One region of the Pantoea eucrina genome, then DNA from elsewhere that is predicted to be linked to it. Evidence: predicted binding sites of a transcription regulator. Region 1 holds the regulator's gene; the other holds the start of a gene.
What was found. The regulator CRP, encoded in region 1, controls carbon source genes, mostly activating them, when cyclic AMP is high. The targets are predictions, from matches to a motif close to ATGTGANNNNNNTCACAT.

Region 1 (3,114 bases):
TCCGTGGTACGGTCGATGGAAGATTATATCAACTACATCACGCCGCAGTTTTCGCGCACGCACCTTAACTTTCAGCGGGTACCGACAGTTGATACCTCTAACCCGTTCGCGGCGCGCGAGATCCCCTCACTGGATGAGAGTTTTGTGGTGATCCATTTTCGCGGCCTGGAAGGTATCGCTTTCCCCTATCTGCTGGCGATGATTCAGGGATCGTTTATTTCGCATATGAATACGCTGGTGGTACCGGGCGGCAAAATGGGACTGGCGATGGAGCTGATCATGATGCCACTGGTGCAGCGGCTGATTGAAGGAAAACGGATAGAGTAGAGGCCATGTCTGCCAGACGACGTGGCATCGGTCGCCATAAATGGCGACCCTGCAAAGCCTGTTTCACGGGTAGCGAGGTATGCGCACCGGCAGCTGTTACAGCTCAACTACCTCATGGCTGTGGGTGATCTCCACCCCTTTGCCGAGCATGATCGCCACCGAGCAATATTTTTCTGCCGACAGGTCAACCGCCCGCGCCACCGCTTTCTCGCTCAGCGCTTTGCCGCTGACGATAAAGTGCAGGTTAATCTGTGTAAAAATACGTGGTGCTTCTTCGCGCCGTTCTGAAGTCAGTTTGACCTCGCAGTCAGCCACGTCATTACGCCCTTTTTGCAGAATCGAGACCACATCAATCGCGCTACAGCCGCCGGCGGCCATCAGTACCATCTCCATCGGGCTTGGCGCTTTATCGCCTGAATTCCCGTCCATTAATAACTGATGTCCTGATGAGGATTCTCCGAGAAAGGTCAGCCCTTCCACCCATTTCACACGTGCCTGCATTATTCTTTCTCCTGAAGCGGCGTTTTGCGCCAGAGTACGCGTTCATCCGGCAAACAGCAATCGCCCGCCTGCTGAAGCGAGACAACACAAGACAGCCTGCAAAAGCTGTGCTACAAACAGAGCTGAAAATTTCTTCGTCGTGGCTGATGAGGACGGGCAGAATCAAAAGCAGAGCTTACACATCCGCCCGGATAATTTTTATTAACAGGACGCGCTGGACGATTTCATCGCCTGACAGGGAATGAATGCCCCTGTGTTTTGGGCACGATTACAATAGAGGATAATAGCGAATGGTTCTCGGCAAACCGCAAACAGACCCTACACTCGAATGGTTCCTGTCCCATTGCCATATTCACAAATATCCATCCAAAAGCACGCTGATCCATCAGGGTGAAAAAGCAGAAACGCTCTACTACATCGTTAAAGGTTCCGTTGCGGTACTGATTAAAGATGAAGAAGGCAAAGAGATGATCCTCTCCTATCTGAATCAGGGAGATTTCATCGGCGAACTCGGCCTGTTTGAAGAGGGCCAGGAGCGCAGTGCCTGGGTGCGTGCGAAAACAGCCTGCGAAGTTGCTGAAATTTCCTACAAAAAATTTCGTCAGCTGATTCAGGTTAACCCGGATATTTTGATGCGCCTGTCGGCGCAGATGGCACGTCGCCTGCAGGTGACATCAGAAAAGGTGGGTAACCTGGCTTTCCTGGATGTTACCGGCCGCATTGCGCAGACGCTGCTTAATCTGGCTAAACAGCCGGATGCCATGACCCACCCCGACGGTATGCAGATTAAAATTACCCGTCAGGAGATTGGTCAGATCGTGGGTTGCTCACGGGAAACCGTTGGTCGCATCCTGAAAATGCTGGAAGATCAGAACCTGATCTCCGCACACGGTAAAACCATCGTCGTTTACGGCACCCGCTAAGCTGTTTCACCCCCCACGGCGTGATGACACCATCACGCCGTTTCTGTTTGCGATAAGCTGATGTGGCGCCGAATCATCTATCATCCCGAAGTCAATTACGCTCTGCGTCAGACGCTGGTGCTGTGCCTGCCTGTCGCGCTGGGATGGCTGTGTGGCGATCTGCAAAAAGGCCTGCTGTTCTCGCTGGTACCCGCCTGCTGCAATATTGCCGGCCTTGATACGCCGCATAAACGCTTTTTCAAACGCCTGATCGTGGGCGGTACGCTTTTCGCCACCGGCAGTTTTCTGATCCAGTACCTCACCAACGCCGCGGTTCCGCTGCCGCTTATTATGCTGGTGCTGCCGCTGCTGATTGGCGTGACGGGCGAAATCAGTCCGCTGCACGGGCGTCTGCTGCCCGGCACGCTGATTGCAGCGATCTTTACGCTGAGCCTGGTGGGGCGTATGCCGATCTGGGTGCCGCCGCTGCTCTATATTGGCGGCACGTTCTGGTATGGCCTGTTTAACTGGTTCTGGTACTGGCTGTGGAAAGAGCAGCCGATGCGTGAAACGCTGAGCCTGCTCTATCGTGAGCTGGCTGACTACTGCGATGCCAAATATACCCTGCTGACACAGCTGACCGATCCGGAAAAAGCGCTGCCGCCGCTGCTGGCGCGCCAGCAGAAAGCGGTTGACCTGATCACCACCTGCTATCAGCAGATGCATATGCTTTCTGCCAGCCGCGATAACAGCCATAAGCGGCTGACGCGCGCTTTTCAGGTGGCGCTGGATCTGCAGGAGCATATCGCTGTCAGCCTGCACCAGCCGGAGAAAGTGCAAAAGCTGGTAGAACAGAGTCATGCGGAAGCGGTTATCCGCTGGAATGCAAAAACCATTTCGGCACAGCTCAGGCTGCTGGCCGATGCCATTCTCTATCACCAGCTGCCCGCCCGCTTTCAGATGGAAAAGCCGCTCGGCGCGCTGGAAAAAATTGCGCGGCAGCATCCGGATAATCCGGTTGGCCACTTCTGCCTTTATCATTTCAGCCGCATCGCCCGCGTGCTGCGCACCCAGAAACCGCTCTATACGCGCGATCTGATGGCCGATCGCCAGCGGCGCCTGCCGCTGCTGCCCGCCCTGCGCAGCTATCTATCGTTCAGGTCCGGCGCGCTGCGCAGCGCGGCCCGCTTTGCCGTTATGCTGATGTTTGGCAGCTCTGTTGCGCTGTTTTTTAATATTCCCAAGCCCTACTGGATCCTGATGACCATTATGTTTGTCAGCCAGAATGGCTACAGCGCCACGCGCGTGCGCATTCAGCACCGGGCGCTCGGCACCTTTGCCGGGCTGCTGATTGCCGCCGCATCGCTGCGTTTCGCCGTACCGG
Region 2 (3,114 bases), 270 kb from region 1:
ATCAAAGCGTCCAGCGCCATTCCTGGCTTTTATCGCAGCGGCGTGCTGATGGATGGCGTCAGCTATCTGGATGGCGGCATCAGCGACGCCATTCCGGTGCGTGAAGCCGCGCGACGCGGCGCGGATACCATTGTGGTGATCCGGACCACGCCTTCGCAGATGTTCTATACGCCGCAATGGTTCCAGCGGATGGAGCGCTGGCTGGGTGACAGTGCGCTGCAGCCGATGATCAACATCCTGCATCATCATGAAGCGAGCTATCGCGAGATCCAGCAGTTTATTGAACAGCCGCCGGGTAATCTGCGCATTGTGGAGATTTGCCCGCCGCGTCCTCTGGCCAGCATGGCGCTCGGCAGCCGCGTTGCCGCGCTAAACCACGATTATCATCTTGGCCGGCGCAGCGGACGCTATTTTCTGGCTACGCTGGGGCAGTGGTTGAGTGATGCAGAGCCGGCACGCCGATCGCTGCCGATTGCACCGCCCGCCGCCGCTGCAAACGCGCCGGACGCGCGGCCGTTACACACGCCGCCGCTGGCGGGGAACGATGCTGCCTGGGATGAAGGATCGCTGGCATGAAATTTATCGACACGCACTGCCATTTTGATTTCCCGCCGTTTGTTGATGATGCGGTCGCAAGCATTGCCCGCGCTGCGGCCGCCGGCGTAGAGCGCATTATTGTGCCATCGACAGAAGCGAGCCGTTTTGCACGCGTTGTGCAGCTGGCAAAAGATCACACGGCGCTCTATGCGGCGCTGGGCCTGCATCCGATCAATATTGCCCGCCATCAGGACGATCATCTGGATCTGCTCGCGCAGCATCTGGCGCAGGCAGAGAGCAACTGCGTAGCGATCGGCGAGATCGGACTTGATCTCTATATGAACGATCCCGATTTCGACAAGCAGACGCGGCTGCTGAACGCGCAGTTTATTCTGGCAAAACGTTTTGATCTGCCGGTGATCCTGCACTCCCGCCGCACCCACGATCAGCTGGCGATGCTGCTGCGACGCCATAATCTGCCGCGGCGCGGCGTCGTGCACGGCTTTGCCGGCAGCCAGCAGCAGGCAGAGCGCTTTATCCAGCTCGGCTATGCCATCGGCGTGGGAGGCACCATTACCTGGGAGCGCGCCAGCAAAACCCGCCATACCATTGCCAGCCTGCCGCTGGCGTCGCTGCTGCTGGAGACTGACGCACCGGATATGCCGCTGCAGGGTTTTCAGGGAGAGCCCAACCGGCCTGAGCGGGCGCGCAATGTGTTTGAGGTATTGTGCACGCTGCGTCCTGAACCGGCTGACGTGATTGCCGATGCGCTGTGGCAGAACAGCCTGCGTATATTTGCATTTTCTTCCCGATCGCCGTCCGGCGATCTATCAGAGTGATACCATTCAGCGCGCGATTTTGTGATAATAATTACATCTGCGTTGCGATCTGTTTAGCCATGCATTCACGTCAAAAAGAGATCTTAAGCAGATTTTCTATGTAATTTCGAGCTGCTATCTCTTTTTTATGTGATCTGATTCGCAATGGCAGTTCCCGACAATTGTTAAAATAATCACATTATCCGGCAGCTCGCTGCTGGCCTGACATCCGGAGCCTGTTATGACTGACCTTAATGCTGCTGCGCAGCGCGCGCTGCAACTGATGGATCTCACTACCCTGAATGACGATGACACTGATGAAAAAGTCATTGCGCTGTGTCATCAGGCCAAATCCCCTGCGGGCAACACTGCCGCTATCTGCATCTATCCGCGCTTTATCCCGATCGCCCGTAAAACGCTGCGCGAACAGGGTACGCCTGAGGTGCGCATTGCGACCGTGACCAATTTTCCGCATGGTAATGCGGATATTGAGATCGCTCTGGCGGAAACGCGCGCCGCTATCGCTTACGGCGCTGACGAAGTGGATGTGGTATTTCCCTATCGCGCTCTGATGGCTGGCGATCGTGATACCGGCTTTGCGCTGGTTAAAGCGTGCAAAGAGGCGTGTGCGGCAGCGGACGTGCTGCTGAAAGTGATTATCGAAACCGGCGAGCTGAAAGAAGAGGCGCTGATCCGTACGGCATCAGAAATTGCGATTGATGCCGGCGCTGATTTTATTAAAACCTCAACCGGTAAAGTGCCGGTGAACGCCACGCCGGAAGTTGCCGCCATTATGCTGCAGGTTATTCGCGATAAAGGCGTGCAGCAGCAGGTGGGTTTTAAACCAGCCGGCGGCGTGCGCACCGCAGAAGATGCCGCTCTTTACCTGAAGCTGGCTGACGACACCCTCGGTGAGGGCTGGGCTGACGCCCGTCACTTCCGCTTTGGTGCCTCCAGCCTGCTGGCAAACCTGCTCAGCACGCTGGGCCACGCAACCAGCGGCAGCAAAACGGGTTACTGATAGCGGCCCGGGTTAAATCCCGTTGCGGCATCCGGCCAGGGGCGCATGAATGCGCCCCCTACGGGGTACAAAATCCAACATTCCCGTAGAGGGCGCATTTATGCGCCGCGTATATACCAGCAATCACAGGAGGCAACCTTGTTTCTGCCACAGGAAATCATCCGGAAAAAACGTGACGGGCAGCCGCTGAGTGAGGCGGAGATCCGCTTTTTCATCGATGGCGTGCGCGATGAAACCGTTTCGGAAGGGCAAATCGCTGCGCTGGCGATGACCATCTATTTTAACGATATGAACCTGCAGGAACGCGTTGCCCTGACCATGGCGATGCGCGACTCAGGATCGGTTCTGGAGTGGCAGTCGCTGCAGCTCAACGGTCCGGTAGTGGATAAACATTCAACCGGTGGCGTAGGCGATGTTACCTCTCTGATGCTGGGACCGATGGTCGCCGCCTGCGGTGGATATGTGCCGATGATCTCCGGACGCGGTCTGGGTCATACCGGCGGCACGCTGGATAAGCTGGAGGCCATTCCGGGCTTTGATATTTACCCCAGCGACGACCGTTTCCGCGACATAATTAAACAGGTGGGGGTAGCGATCATCGGGCAGACCCGCTCGCTCGCGCCCGCAGATAAACGCTTTTACGCCACGCGCGATGTCACCGCCACGGTTGACTCCATTCCGCTGATCACCGCCTCGATTCTCGCCAAAAAACTCGCAGAAGGGCTGGATGCGCTGGTG

Region 2: a site for CRP is predicted at 1,504-1,521, ahead of deoC (deoxyribose-phosphate aldolase). Genes of this name have one in related genera too.

Annotation. Positions count from the first base shown of each region.
Region 1 covers NZ_CP083448.1:3,089,484-3,092,597, forward strand. Annotated here, with positions in the region: gene LAC65_RS14740 (phosphoribulokinase) at 1-327, shown strand, start outside; gene LAC65_RS14745 (OsmC family protein) at 424-828, opposite strand; gene crp (cAMP-activated global transcriptional regulator CRP) at 1,119-1,751, shown strand; gene LAC65_RS14755 (YccS/YhfK family putative transporter) at 1,812-3,114, shown strand, end outside.
Region 2 covers NZ_CP083448.1:2,820,526-2,823,639, reverse strand. Annotated here, with positions in the region: gene LAC65_RS13380 (patatin-like phospholipase family protein) at 1-576, shown strand, start outside; gene LAC65_RS13375 (TatD family hydrolase) at 573-1,376, shown strand; gene deoC (deoxyribose-phosphate aldolase) at 1,597-2,376, shown strand; gene deoA (thymidine phosphorylase) at 2,515-3,114, shown strand, end outside.